DNA from 2 places in the Bradyrhizobium sp. IC4060 genome. Region 1 is predicted to be linked to the other one. Evidence: predicted binding sites of a transcription regulator. Region 1 holds the regulator's gene; the other holds the start of a gene.
What was found. The regulator LexA, encoded in region 1, represses DNA repair genes until DNA is damaged. The targets are predictions, from matches to a motif close to TGTTCNNNNTGTGTTCNG.
Positions count from the first base shown of each region.

Region 2: a site for LexA is predicted at 4,847-4,864, ahead of uvrA (excinuclease ABC subunit UvrA). Genes of this name have one in related genera too.

Region 1 is NZ_JADYVJ010000006.1:97,708-105,134, reverse strand. Features, by position in the region: gene I6F16_RS21035 (glutamine--tRNA ligase/YqeY domain fusion protein) at 1-668, shown strand, start outside; gene I6F16_RS21030 (SgcJ/EcaC family oxidoreductase) at 665-1,051, shown strand; gene I6F16_RS21025 (hypothetical protein) at 1,111-1,377, opposite strand; partial or broken gene I6F16_RS21020 (ComEC/Rec2 family competence protein) at 1,301-3,200, shown strand; gene I6F16_RS21015 (GAF domain-containing protein) at 3,207-4,148, opposite strand; gene I6F16_RS21010 (hypothetical protein) at 4,362-4,799, opposite strand; gene lexA (transcriptional repressor LexA) at 5,185-5,886, opposite strand; gene glp (gephyrin-like molybdotransferase Glp) at 6,063-7,271, opposite strand.
Region 2 is NZ_JADYVJ010000016.1:61,104-68,530, reverse strand. Features, by position in the region: gene I6F16_RS33060 (HAD-IA family hydrolase) at 1-21, opposite strand, end outside; gene I6F16_RS33055 (RNA 2'-phosphotransferase) at 580-1,116, shown strand; gene I6F16_RS33050 (DinB family protein) at 1,118-1,687, opposite strand; gene uvrA (excinuclease ABC subunit UvrA) at 1,769-4,750, opposite strand; gene I6F16_RS33040 (outer membrane beta-barrel protein) at 5,028-5,783, opposite strand; gene I6F16_RS33035 (outer membrane protein) at 6,007-6,705, opposite strand; gene I6F16_RS33030 (outer membrane beta-barrel protein) at 6,944-7,427, opposite strand, start outside.

The DNA.
Region 1 (7,427 bases):
GGCGCATGGCGGTCTTGAAGCCGCTCAAGGTGGTGATCGAGAATTATCCGGAAGGGCAGACCGAGGAGCTCGAGGCGATCAATCATCCCGACGATCCCTCGGCCGGCACGCGGAAGATCACGTTCGGCCGTGAGCTCTATATCGAGCAGGACGACTTCATGGAGAACCCGCCGAAGAAGTTCTTCCGCCTGTCGCCTGGCAACGAGGTGCGGCTGCGCTATGCCTATTTCGTCAAGTGTACCGGCGTGATCAAGAACGACAAGGGTGAGGTGGTGGAGCTGCGCTGCACCTATGATCCCGCGACCAAGGGCGGCAACGCGCCCGACGGCCGCAAGGTCAAGGCGACCATGCACTGGCTGCCGGCGGCGGCCTCCAAGCCGGCGGAGATCCGCATCTACAACCAGCTGTTCGCCAATCCGAGCCCGGATGCCTCGAACTTCGCGACCGATCTCAACCCGAACTCGCTGGAGATCCTCGCCGATGCGCGGGTCGAGGCGTCCGTTGCGGAGAGCAATTCGACCGAGCCGATGCAGTTCGAGCGCCAGGGCTATTTCGTGCGTGACAAGGACTCGACGCCCGGCAAGCCGGTGTTCTCGCGCACGATCGGTCTGCGCGACACGTTCGCGAAGGAAGTCGCCAAGGGTGGAGAAGGGCTGAGCAGGACATGAGCAGCGAGGCCGACGCCATCGTTTCCGCCATCATCGCGAAATGGTGCGCCGGCTTCGCGACGCTCGATGCGGCCGCGCTGTCCTCGCTCTATGCGAAGGACGCATTCTTCTTCGGCTCCAACCCGAAGCTCTATCGCGGCCGGGACGGCGTCGCCGAATACTTCAACGGCCTGCCGCGCTGGCGCAGGCCAAGCGCCGCGTTCTCCGATGTGCACGCCGCGCAGGCCGGCCCTGATCTGATCAACATGGCCGCGACCATCACGTTCGATCTCGCGGGCGAGCGGGATGATCTCGTCGTCAAGATGAGCTGGGTCATCATCCGCGAGGACGGCGAGTGGAAGATCGTCAATCACCACGCCTCCTCGCAGGCGCCGCTGATCTAGCAACGGGCGCCAGCCCGGAGAAAAGTAGGGCGCTCTTCGCCTGTTCCCGATCCGTACCGCTATTCGTGCAGCCGCACGGTCCGGTAGCCTCCGCAGCCGTCGCGTATCGTAAGGTGCAGGGGAATGGCGGAGCCGGGCCGGCCAGGACGGTCCCAGGGAGTTGCCGGGACGTGGCCGGTCGGCCGCGCCGCCCCGGCCGGCGGCTTGGCGCCAGCGGGCCTCGGCATCTGGCCGGCGATCATCGAGACGCTGCGCCAATGGGCTCGGGGCGAGGCCGGGCCTGGCCGGCTGTTGCCGTGGGTGCCGGTCGCCTTCGGCGGCGGCATTGCGCTTTATTTCGCCGCCGATCATGAGCCGGTGCTGTGGGTGGTTGCCGCCACAGCCATCGCGCTGATGCTCGGCGCGGTGCTGCTCCGGCGAAGCCGGCTGTTTGCGCCCGCCATCATGCTCGCGGCGGTCGCGGCTGGTTTTGCCGTGGCGACCTGGAAGACCGCGCGTATCGCGCACACCGTTTTGGCAAAACCGCTCTATTCGGTGTCGCTGTCGGGCTTCGTGGAAGCGCGCGACATCCGCGAGCGCACCGATCGCTTCGTGCTGCGCGTCAGCGCGATGGAGGCGGGGCCTGCGCGACGCGATCGACGCGCGCATCCGCGCAACGCTCGAAGGCGACAACCGCGCGATTGCGACGGCGCTGCTCACGGGGCGGCGCGATGCGATCACCGCGCCCGTGAACGATGCCATGTTCGTCTCGGGACTCGGCCATGTGCTGTCGATCTCCGGCTATCACATGGCGGTCGTCGCCGGCGTCGTCTTCTTCGCGGTGCGCGCGCTGCTGGCCTTGATCCCGGGGCTGGCGGCCGGCTCTGCCATCAAGAAATGGTCGGCCGCCGCGGCGCTGGTCGCGGCCGCGTTCTACCTGTTGCTGTCGGGCGCGGAGGTTGCGACGCAAAGATCGTTCTTCATGACGGCGGTGGTGCTGATCGCAGTGATGGTCGACCGCCGCGCCATCACCTTCCGCACGCTGGCGGTTGCCGCGCTGATCGTGCTTGCGGTCGCGCCGGAGGCGTTGGTGCATCCAAGCTTCCAGATGTCGTTTGCGGCAACGCTCGGGCTGGTGGCGCTGGTGCAGATCGGCATGCCGAACCTGCTCGCATCGCCCGATCATTCCGCGACGGCGCGGATCGCGTTGTGGGGCGGCCGGGAGATCGCGATGCTGTTCCTGGCCTCGCTGATCGCGGGGCTCGCGACCACGCCATACGCCGCCTTCCACTTCCATCGCGTGACCCCATACGGCGTGCTCGCCAATCTCGGCGCCATGCCGGTGGTCTCGGCGCTGGTGATGCCGGCCGGGCTGTTGGGGCTGCTCGCGGCGCCCTTCGGGCTCGACGGCGTGTTCTGGTGGTTGATGGGGATCGGCATCGAGTGGATGGTCCTGGTCGCGCGCTGGGTGGCGGCCCTGCCGGGCGCCGTCGGCCGCATTCCCGCCTTCGGGATCGCGCCGCTGATCGCAGCGAGCCTCGGGCTCATCGTGATGGGCCTGTTGCGCACGCCCTTGCGCTGGTCCGGCGCCCTGGTGCTGCTGGCAGCGATCCTCTGGGGACTGTCGGTGCGGCAGCCCGATATCCTGATTGCCGGGGATGGCGCGAGCGTCGCGGTCCGGGGCGGGGATGGGCGCTTGCAGGTGATCCGCGCCAGCAAGGACAGCTTCCTGCTGAAGGAGTGGTTGGCTGCCGATGCCGATCCGCGCGACGCCGGCAACGCCTCGTTGGCGAGTGGGGTGTCGTGTGACGAGACCGGCTGCGTGGCGCCGCTCGCGGACGGACGACTGATCGCGTTGGCGACGCGTATCGACGCGCTGGCCGATGATTGCAGCCGCGCCGCGCTGGTGGTGACGGCGCGGCCTGCGCCACCCGATTGCGCGGCGATGGTGGTCGATCGGGCGCGTCTTGCCAGTCAGGGCGCACTGGCTCTGACGAGACGCGGCGAGGGCTTTTCAGTGCAGGCGGTGAGGACGAGGGGAGCAAGCCGTCCCTGGCTGCCGGCCGGCGCCGGCGAGGGAGATTTCGACGGCAGCCTCGTGCCGAAGGCGGCCGTGCCCCGCAACCGGGACGCAACGCCATCGGAGGCCGACTTGCAGGCCGACGATTGACGCGGATCACAAATACCAGGCCAGCACGGCGTCAAGCCCTCCGTTGCCGATGACCGGCAGGGCCACCATTCGGCTCAGCCCGGCTGCGCAGGCTTCGGAGCCGGCGATCGAGCCGTCACGGGTGAGATCGTCGTTGAGCGCGGGCATGCCGGCGGCCCAGGCGCCGCCAATGCTGCCTTCGCCCCTGGCGATGGACTGCGCCGCATAGCGTGCGGCGAGGTCGGTCTGCGCGCTGCAATCGCCGGCGCGAAAGACCAGCGCCGAACGGTCCTCGTTCGGGACCCAGATCTCGAAGCGTCGCGCAATCGGCGTTGCCTGCGCGGAGAGGAATGTCATGACCCAGGTCTGGTCGGTGCCGGTTCGGTAGGGCACGCCTACGCCGAGATTGATCCCGACCTTGGCGGCGTCCTCCCAGCGCAGGAAGCTCTTGGCGTCGTGCAGGTCCTTGATGATCAGCGGCAGGCCCGCCTTCCATGTACGTCCGGGCAGGCCGAATCCGCGCGGAAATCTGGTGTGGCGGGAGTTGAATTCGAACATGTCCGCCGTGCCGTAATAGCCATCGACGAGCCCCATCTCATGCGAGAGATCAGGATCGTTGTGCCAGAGCTCGATCGCGCCGACATGCGCCTCGTCGTCGCCGCAGAACAGCACCAGCACGGCTTGCAGGAATTCGCCCGCGAACACCGGCACCGCCACGCCACAGGTGAGGCCGGCCGCAACGGCCTGATCGGTCCGCTTGAAATAGGAGTTGGCGAATTTCGTGAGGATGACGGGGTGGGCACAGGCCCAGGCCTTGCCTGGAAGTCCCTCGTCATATCCGAAGTGCAGCTCTTCGCTGACGGCCTTGAACGCGGACAGCCCTTCGTCGTAGAGGCCGCCGCCGAATTCCAGCCGCATGCGCGCCCGGTCGGGTACCCAGAGTTCAACGACGCGAATGAAGGTCTTCATGGAGCCTGTCCGCCGCCTCAAGCCATTGCAGCATCGGTCATCTGGCTGCGGAGCGGACGTTCAAAATTCAGGCAGGACGGCTCAAACTTCGTGCGGCGACGAGGCGCGGAGGCTCGCCGATCGAATGTCCTGAAACACAAACTCACCGGGCTCGCCGGCCTCGGCCGGCGACGGTAATTTCAATCCGGGCCTCGCCCCGTCGGGCGCAGGGCGTCAGCCGATCGGCAAGCGCGTGATCGTGGGCGGCCGCGTCTCGGCGACGATCTGCGGCTTGTGCTCGCGCTCGGGCACCGGCTGCGTCACCGGCAATTGCAGCACGGTCGCACGCTGGCCTTCGACGAGCTGCGTCACCAGCACGTATTTGCCGTCGGGGAATTCGATCGCGTCATGATGGCGATCGGGAATGTGCGGGTCGATCTTGCCGAACTTGCCGACGCGAGAGTTCACGGTGCGCGTCCAGATCCAGCGGTTGTCGTAGCGGACGTTGTCGGCGAAAGCGAGCTCCGTTCCCGGGAGCAGACAGACCGCGACGGAAGGATCGGCTTCGGAAGCGAAGCCGCGCGTCGAGGTGCCGCGGAAGGTTGTCGTGACGATCGTCTCGCCGACTTCGGCGGGGCGCGTCGCGACGGCATGCAGGCTGTAGTCACACATCGGGTGCTCCTCATGCTGGGATAGCGACCCGCGTCTCTTTCGAGGCGCAGGCCTCTATCAGAGTGGAAGCATACAACGCTCTGCTCGGTTATGGGCAAATCTGCGGCTCGCGTCTGCAGCACGCGATCACATTATCTTTCCCGGATTCGATAGGAACAAACCTCGCGTCCTTGCATTCGGCCCAGCGCTATCACCGCTGCCGGCACAACTCTACGGGCGAAGCAGAAACGGCTGCGTACCTGCACGGGCGATGTCGCGCGCGAAGAGAGACCGGACTGTCAGCGCAGAACCTGAGAAACCGTCCGGCCGGAGCGGACAAACCTCCGCTCCAATCCTGGATCGACGATACCGATCGAAGCGCGCGCGGCGCTGGATGCTTTCGGTATCAGTACTTCCGGTAAAGCCCGATCAGCTTGCCCTGGATCTTCACGCGGTTCGGCGGAAGAATGCGGACCTCGTAGGCGGCATTGGCGGGCTCGAGCGCGATCGAGGCGCCGCGGCGGCGGAAGCGCTTGAGCGTGGCCTCCTCGTCGTCGATCAATGCCACCACGATGTCGCCGGTATTTGCGGTCTCGTTGCGCTGGATCAGCGCCATGTCGCCGTCGAGGATGCCGGCCTCGACCATCGAATCGCCGCGCACTTCGAGCGCGTAGTGCTCGCCCGAGCCGAGCATGTCCGGCGGCACGCTGATGGTATGGCTGCGGGTCTGCAGCGCCTCGATCGGCGTGCCGGCGGCGATGCGGCCCATCACGGGCACCGCGACGGGGCGCTCGCCCTCGTCCGCGGGCGGGCTGGAGCTCGCGCGCACCTTGCCGAGATTGCCCTCGATCACGCTCGGGGTGAAGCCACGGCGATTGCCGGCGGCGGCCTGGAGCTCGGGCAGCTTGATCACCTCGATGGCACGGGCACGGTTGGGCAGGCGGCGAATGAAGCCGCGCTCCTCGAGCGCAGTGATCAGGCGATGGATGCCTGACTTCGAGCGCAGGTCGAGCGCATCCTTCATCTCGTCGAAGGACGGCGGCACGCCGCTTTCCTTCAGACGTTCGCTGATGAACCGCAGAAGCTCGTATTGTTTGCGCGTCAACATCTCGACCAAAGTCCCCCGGTTGATGTCGTTCGATTCCGACACGATGAAGCCGGCACTAAGCCGCTACATCCTCGAAACAAATCATGAACGGACACTATATGTTCGATATGTGTTCCGCAACTGCTTAATTTATGGTGAACGCGGCCAAGCTCGCGGAATGCGTGTGGCTGGGCGGCTCAGACGGGCAGCCGGAGCACCTCGCAAGGCGTGCCGGCCTCGGCCTTCGGCGCGAACGGTGCGCGCACCAGAAGTACCTGTGCCGCAGCGAGATTCGCAAGAAGGGAGGAGTCCTGATGGCTGACCGGAAGGGCGACGCGCGTGCCGTCGTCGCGCTCCTCCAGCCGCGCACGCAGATAGTCCTCGCGCTGGTCGTTGGCGGCGAGATCGCGGCCCAGCACGGCGCGCTCGCGCCGATGATGAATCGCTAAACGGCCCGACAGGGCGCGAATCAAGGGGACCATGAACAGGAAGGCGCACACGTAGGACGACACGGGATTGCCGGGCAGGCCAATCACGCGCATCGCGCCTATCCGACCGTGCATCATCGGCTTGCCCGGCCGGATCGCGATCTTCCAGAACGCCATCGCGATGCCTTCGCCCTTGAGCGCCTGCTGGACCAGGTCGTGGTCGCCGACCGAGGCACCGCCGGTCGTGATCAGGATGTCGGCGCCGCTCTCGCGCGCGCGGCGGATGCCGGCGGACGTCGCCTCCAGTGTATCGGCGGCAATTCCGAGGTCGATGGTCTCGGCGCCCTCGCTGCGGGCGAGCGCATGCAGGGCATAGCCGTTGGAATAGACGATCTGGCCGCGACCAGGCGTGGTGCCCGGCATCACGAGCTCGTCGCCGGTGGCGAGAACGGCAACCCTCGGGCGGCGGATGACGGCGAGATGCGGATGATTCATTCCGGCGGCAAGGGCGAGATCGCGCTCGGTGAGGCGGATTCCCTTGCGCAGCAGCACGTCGCCTTCGCGGAAGTCGACGCCTGCAGGGCGGATGTGCCGGCCGAAAATGGCGGCTTCCTTGATCGTCACATGTTTGCCGTCGGCAGCCGTGTCCTCCTGGATCACGACGGCATCGGCGCCGTCGGGAACGACGCCGCCGGTGAAGATCCGCACGGCTTCGCCGGGGCCGACGCTTCCCGCGAACGGCCGGCCCGCCGCGACCTCGCCGACGACGGTCAACCTCGAATCGTTTGCCGCGTCGGCCGTGCGTACGGCATAGCCGTCCATCGCCGACATCGCCTCCGGCGGCTGCGTGCGCCGCGCCGCGACATCGCGGGCGAGCACACGATGGTAGGCCTCGTCGAGGCAAACCATCTGTTCAGCCAGCGGCTCGACGCCGGCCAGCACCGCGGCAAGCGCGTCAGAAACCGGCATCAGGGCCACGGGCGAACTCCTGCTGAGCACATCAGTCAATGGGCGGCGAGAGTTCTAGCCGAGTGCAGGCGTGAGGCAAAGCAGCACGCGGGATGATTTATCCTGCGTGATCGCGGGGTGGAAGAGGTCGGCTCAACTCCGCCGCGGCATGATGCGGAAGGCGAG
Region 2 (7,427 bases), on a different contig from region 1:
TATGGCGAGGGAATAGGGCATGAGGCCGGATTTTGAGCTCGCTGACATGCGTGAGGTCGCCTGCTAATATTCGTGGAGTTCGAGGACAGCCATGCGACACGAGCGGATCGAAATCAACCCTGCGATCGGCCGTTACGTCGTGGTCGACGGGGTTCGATTCCGATCTCGACCCCTGTAGCTCCCTCACCGCAACTTACGAACATCGACATTGATGTCGAGATCGATCTTCGCCACGCAGGTCTGGGTGCTCCTATGCGAGCCGCCTTCATGCCAGCGGCCATCCCGCGCCCGGGCCCCACTGACATTGGCCAGCTTCAGGCAGCGCCATTGCGGCAGCGCCTGCTGCTTTCGCCTGCAAACTGCCAGGCCAGCACGGCTTAGTCACCGGACTTGTCGGTGCCTATAATATGCGGACCGAGCTCGCGACGGCGACCCTCGTAGACGCAAGTCACCTGTTGATCGGCGAGGATCGCGTTCCGAAATAGCGTATAGGTTCGACTGGCTCATTGCTCCCTCCAGATCGATCATCTGGCCTTGCCAACCACTTGAGTGTAGTGATGCGGGACTGGAAGGGTAACCATGCCGATCAATGACACCCAGCTCAGCAAATTTCTGAGCCTGGTCCTGCGCCACCAGCCGGAAACGATCGGGTTGGTGCTGGATTCGCACGGGTGGGCCAGCATCGACGACCTGATCGCCAAGGCAAATGCCGCCGGCACAAAGTTTGGCCGCGACGATCTGCTGCGCGTCGTCGCAGAGAGCGACAAGAAGCGTTTCTCGCTATCCCCTGGAACTGATCGCATTCGCGCCGCGCAAGGACATTCCGTCTCGGTTGAACTTGGCTTGGCGCCGCAGGAGCCGCCGTCGATCCTGTATCATGGCACGGCGACACGGTTTGTCGAGGCGATCCTGTCCGAGGGCCTGAAGCCGCAGGCGCGCCAGCAGGTGCATCTGTCCTCCGACGAGGCAACTGCGCAGCGTGTCGGTCAGCGCCACGGCAAGCCGCACATCTTCAAGGTCGATGCCGGCAGCATGAATGCCAAGGGATTCAAGTTTTTTCGCGCAGAGAACGGTGTGTGGCTGACCGACCATGTGCCGCCGGAGTTCCTGGCGTAGCTTACGTCCTGGATTTCCAAACGGTCTCCTCGGTCCAGCCGAGTTCGGCGAATTCGGCGGCTCGCAGCGGCGCTTCGCCTTCCGCGAAGAACTCGTCGAGCTGCGGGGGCGCGACATCCGTTTCGCACAGCATGGCATGCGCCTGTCCGCGATGATGAATTTGATGCTGGAAGAGATGCATGAGCAGCCGGTCGCAGCGCTCGGTTTGAACGCTCGTATCGCGGTTGATCCGGACGAAGGCGTCGAGCCGTTCAGTTGTCAGCGCATCGCAGATCGCAATCAGGCGGTCGTCCATTGCGGCCTGGGCAGCTTTGAGCTCGGCTAACGAGGGGTACGGCACCGCGTTCTTCCAGGCTGCCGGTCCGAGCCAGCCCCCTTCAAGCGCATCGATGTAGAAGAAGTCGATGATGTAGATGTGGTTCAGCGTACGCTGCAGGCTTGGAAAGAAGCCGGTGCGGGGGGCTTCGAATTCAGACTGGGATAGCGCAGCGCAGGCGGCGAGCAGGCGATGGTTCGCCCAAGCGTTGTTGTGGGCGAAGGCGCGGTAGGTTTGGACGCGTCCAGCGGACATGTCGGTTCTTTCCCGATCGAATAGTGGCGGATTACGCTCCGCTAATCCGCCCTCAGCCCCGTGGCTTCGATGCAGCGCAATCTACTCCGCCGCCTCGCTCGCGGTTCGCCTCCGCTTCGGCTTCCGCGCCTTCTCGAGCACCGGAGCCAGGAATTTCCCCGTATAGCTCCGCGGCGCTTTTGCGATGTCCTCCGGAGGTCCCCACGCCACGATCTCGCCGCCGCCGTCGCCGCCTTCGGGCCCTAGATCGATGACCCAGTCGGCGGTCTTGATGACCTCGAGATTGTGCTCGATGACGACGACCGTGTTTCCTTGCGCGACCAGCTCGTGCAGCACTTCAAGCAGCTTCTTGACGTCATGGAAGTGCAGGCCGGTGGTGGGCTCGTCCAGGATGTAGAGCGTGCGGCCGGTGGCGCGTTTTGACAATTCCTTTGCCAGCTTGACGCGCTGGGCTTCGCCACCCGACAGCGTCGTCGCCTGCTGGCCGACATGGATGTAGTCGAGGCCGACGCGGTGCAATGTCTGGAACGTCTCGCGCACGCGCGGCACCGCCCTGAAGAACTCGGCGGCTTCCTCGACGGTCATGTCGAGCACGTCGGCGATGCTCTTGCCCTTGAACAGCACCTCCAGCGTCTCGCGGTTATAGCGCTTGCCCTTGCAGACGTCGCAGGTGACGTAGACATCGGGCAGGAAGTGCATCTCGATCTTGATGACGCCGTCGCCCTGGCAGGCCTCGCAGCGGCCGCCCTTGACGTTGAAGGAGAAGCGGCCGGGCTCGTAGCCACGTGCTTTCGCTTCCGGCAGGCCGGCGAACCATTCGCGGATCGGCGTGAACGCGCCGGTATAGGTCGCCGGATTCGAGCGCGGCGTGCGGCCGATCGGCGACTGGTCGATGTCGATGATCTTGTCGATGTGCTCGAGGCCCTCGATGCGGTCGTGCGGGGCGGCGCCCTCGCTGGCGTTGTTCAGCTTGCGGGCGATGGCGCGGTAGAGCGTATCGATCAGCAGCGTCGACTTGCCGCCGCCAGAGACGCCGGTCACGCAGGTGAACAGGCCGAGCGGAATTTCCGCCGTGACGTTCTTGAGGTTATTGCCGCGCGCGTTCACCACTTTGATGGTGCGGCGATGGTTCGGCGGACGCCGCTCCGGCACCTCGACCTCGAGCTCGCCGGTCAGGTATTTGCCGGTCAGCGATTTCGGGTTGCGCATGATCTCGGCGGGCGTGCCTTCGGCGACGATGTTGCCGCCATGCATGCCGGCGCCTGGGCCGATGTCGAGCACGTAGTCGGCAAGGCGGATGGCGTCCTCGTCATGCTCGACCACGACCACGGTGTTGCCGAGGTCGCGCAGCCGCTTCAGCGTATCGAGCAGGCGGGCGTTGTCGCGCTGGTGCAGGCCGATCGAAGGCTCGTCCAGCACGTAGAGCACGCCTGTGAGCCCCGAGCCGATCTGCGAGGCGAGGCGGATGCGCTGGCTCTCGCCGCCGGACAGCGTGCCGGAGGAGCGGGACAGCGTCAGATAATTGAGGCCGACGTCGAGCAGGAAGGTGAGGCGCTCGCGGATCTCCTTCAGGATGCGGCCCGCGATCTCGTTCTGCTGCGCGTTCAGCGCCTCCGGCACGGTCTCGAACCATGCGCCGGCGCCCTTCACGGACAGCTCCGAGATTTCGCCGATATGCTTGCCGCCGACCTTGACGCAGAGCGCCTCGGGCTTGAGCCGAAAGCCCTTGCAGCCCTCGCAGGGGACGTCGTGGAAATATTTCGCCAGCTCCTCGCGGGCCCACTCGCTCTCGGTCTCGCGGTAGCGGCGGTTGATGTTGGTGATGACGCCTTCGAACGGCTTCTTGGTGTCGTAGGAGCGCACCCCGTCCTCGTAGGAGAACTTGATCTCGTCCTCGCCCGAGCCGTAGAGAATCGCGTTTTGCGTCTTCTTCGGCAGATCCTTCCACTTGGTGTCGAGCGTGAACTTGTAGTGCTTGCCGAGCGCGGTCAGCGTCTGCACGTAATAGGGCGACGACGACTTGGCCCAGGGCGCGATCGCGCCCTTGCGCAGCGTCAGATCCTTCTCGGGGATGACGAGGTCTTCGTCGACATGCTGCTCGACGCCGAGGCCGCCGCAGGCGGGGCAGGCGCCGTAGGGATTGTTGAAGGAGAACAGGCGCGGCTCGATCTCGGGGATGGTGAAGCCGGAGACCGGGCAGGCGAACTTTTCCGAGAACAGGATGCGCTCGGGCCCGCTCTTGTCGTGGATTTTCGCGGTCTTCTTCTTCTCCTCCGCAGGCGCAGCCGCCGCGGGCGCATCGGCGAACTCGACGACGGCAAGGCCTTCGGCGAGCTTCAGCGCGGTCTCAAAGCTCTCGGCGAGGCGCTGGCCGATATCGGCACGCACCACGATGCGATCGACCACCACGTCGATATCGTGCGGGAATTTCTTGTCGAGGCTAGGAGCTTCCGCCAGCTCATGGAAGGTGCCGTCGATCTTGACGCGCTGAAAGCCCTTCTTGAGCCATTCGGCGAGCTCCTTCCTGTACTCGCCCTTGCGGCCGCGCACGACGGGGGCGAGCAGATAGAGGCGGGTGCCCTCGGGCAACGCCAGCACGCGGTCGACCATCTGCGAGACGGTCTGGCTCTCGATCGGCAGGCCCGTGGCCGGCGAATAGGGCACGCCGACGCGGGCCCAGAGCAGGCGCATGTAGTCGTAGATCTCGGTGACGGTGCCGACGGTGGAGCGCGGGTTCTTCGACGTCGTCTTCTGCTCGATCGAGATCGCCGGCGACAGGCCGTCGATCTGGTCGACGTCGGGCTTCTGCATCATCTCCAGGAACTGGCGGGCATAGGCCGACAGCGATTCGACGTAGCGGCGCTGGCCCTCGGCATAGATGGTGTCGAAGGCGAGCGAGGATTTGCCGGAGCCGGATAGCCCGGTGAACACCACCAGCTTGTCGCGGGGAATCTCGACGTCGATATTCTTGAGGTTGTGCTCGCGCGCGCCGCGGATCGTAATTGCGCGCAGGCTGGAGCCCGCGTTCTGTTGTTGGCGCTTCGCCTTGATCACTTCATCCATCCGAGTTGCCCTCAAGGAAGCCCAAAGGTGCGCGATCGCGCCAACAAAAAAGGCGCGCTGCGCCCGGAACCGGGATCGGCGCCGATGGGTATGGCAGCGAACGTAGGAAGAACGGCGGCGGATTTCCAGTGGGACTTGCGAATCGTCAACGGATTGTTGGCGTGCTGGCGGGATCTGGCAGCAGGAACGCGCGGAACCGCTCGCGGAGCACCCAGCCAAAACAAAAAGGCCGGCGCGAGGCCGGCCTTTCGTGACGATGTGACCTCGGCAGGGAAGTTCAGTACTTCGCGACCACCGGGCCACCGAAGGTGTAGTTGAGTCGAACGGTAGCCATGTCCACGTCCTGCTTGATGCTGTCGGTGCGAGTGGTCACGCCGAGGAAGGTGAAGGTCTCGTTGTGCCTGCCCATGAACAGGTGGTTGTATTCGACAGCGACCGACCAGTTCGGGGCGAAGCCGAATTCTATGCCGGTGCCGACGGTACCGCCCCAGCGCGTTTCGTTCGCGGTGTCGAGCGTAACGCCGCCAAAACTGCCAGTGTACTTGTTGTGAGTGACGGCAGCGCCGCCCTTCACGTACCAAAGCACGTTGTTCCAGGCATAACCGACCTGGCCAGTGAAGAGGCCGATGGCGTCGATCCTGGTCTCGTTCACCAGCGGCGCGAGCGCGGCAGGCGAGCTGATGTTCGAACCCTTCAGGTCAGCCCAGTCGCCCTGGGCTTCGAGACCGAACACCCAGTTGGCGGACTGCCAGCGATAACCGATCTGGCCGCCGACGAGTGCGCCGGTCGCATTGTGACAACCTTCGGCCACCGCCGGAGCGACCACGAAGGGGCCGACACTGGTGAGATCCCAACAGTTGCGGCTCCAGCCACCGCCGGCGTTGGCGCCGAGGTAGAAACCGCTCCAGTTGTACACCGCGACCGGTGCCACCGGAGCCTTGGTGTAGGGGCGGGCCGCCAAATCGGCCGCCGAGGCCGGTGCCAACGCGCTGAGTGCGAACAAGCTGGCCGAAGCCAGCAAAAGCTTCTTCATATCCATTCCCCACTTCCATTTCTCATTCCGGTCTTCCGGAGAGCGGAAGAGCAGCGGACCTTATGACTCAAGCAACGTCATTGCTTTTACACCATTGAAGCCAAAGGTTGTGTCACCCAGCGGCCACACCCCTTCGAAAACGCGAGCGAACGGGCGGCCGCAACAAACAAAAAGGCCGGCGCGAGGCCGGCCTTTCGTGACGATGATGCGTCAGAGACGAAGCTCAGTACTTGGCGACGACCGGGCCGCCGAAGTGGTAGTTCACGCCGACCTGCACGGTGTGGAGGTCGAGAGTGCCGGTGTTGACCGGGAAGACGCCCGAGAAGTAGGTCTCGCCGCCCAGGCTGCGATAGAGGTACTCGCCCTTGACCGACCAATTCGGAGCAAACATCGCCTCGACGCCCGCGCCGACCGTCCAGCCCGAATGGAACTGGCTCTCCGAGAGGCTCAGAACAGGGGGCGCGCTGACGCTGATCTTGTTGTTGATCCAGGCGTAACCACCCGTGGCGTACAGCAGGACGCTCGGGGAAGCGAGCCAGCCGATGCGACCACGCACGGTGCCGAGCGCGTCGATACGCGAACTGACCGTCGTGGGAACGAGGGCGCCACCAAAATCAACAAGACCGGTCGCCGAGGCGTTTACGTCAGCCCACGCGCCATCAGCTTCGATGCCGAACACGACGTTGGAGGTCTGCCAGTTGTAGCCAACGGTGCCGCCGACGAAACCGCCCTGCATGCGCGGATCATCGGAGCTGTTTTCCCAGGCGCCGCCACCGACGATACCCAGGTAAAAGCCGGTCCAGTTGTAGACCGAGGCCACAGGCGCGGGGGCCTTGGTGTAGGGGCGGGCTGCCAGATCAGCAGCCGAAGCGGGGGCCGCAAGGGCGAATACACAGGCCGAAGCCAACAAAACCTTCTTCATTTTCAACTTAATCCCAGTCCCAGTTTCTGTTGTTGCCTTCCGTGGCGGAAGGGCAGCGGACTCAAACGGCCCAACTGACGCCGTCTTTACACCACCAAAGCCGCAAGTTGTGTCTCCGAAAAGCCACAACAGCGGAAAAGGTGATGGTTGCTGACTTATTTACATCCAGCCGTCGTGCTGCAAAAAAAAAGGCCGGCGCTGGGGCCGGCCCTTCGTTTCGCTCACGATAGGTGGGATATCAGTACCTCGCGACCAACGGGCCGCCGAAGCGATAATTCAGGCGGACTAGACCCATGTCGACGTCCTGACTGATGCGATCGCTCCCGAAGGCAACGCCCGCAGGCGTCGTGAAGGCGATCGTGCGGTCGCCGAGGAAGATGTGGTTGTACTCGACGCCGAGCGTCCAGTTCGGAGCAAATCCGAATTCCAGGCCGGCGCCAACGGTGCCGCCCCAGCGGGTCTCGCGAGCCGACGCCAGCAGCGTGCCGGCGCCCGGCGTGCCAGGCGCGGCATAGACGTCGTACTTGTCCCCGACTACGGCGGCGCCGCCCTTCACATAGAGCAGCACGTTGTTCCAGGCGTAACCGACCTGGCCCGTGATCAGGCCAAAAGCATCGATGTGAGAGCGGTTACGATCACCGGTGACCAAAGCGCTTCCAGGGAAGAGGAGGCTGACGTTGTCCCCCGAGAAGTCAGCCCAGTTGCCCTGGCCCTCGAGGCCG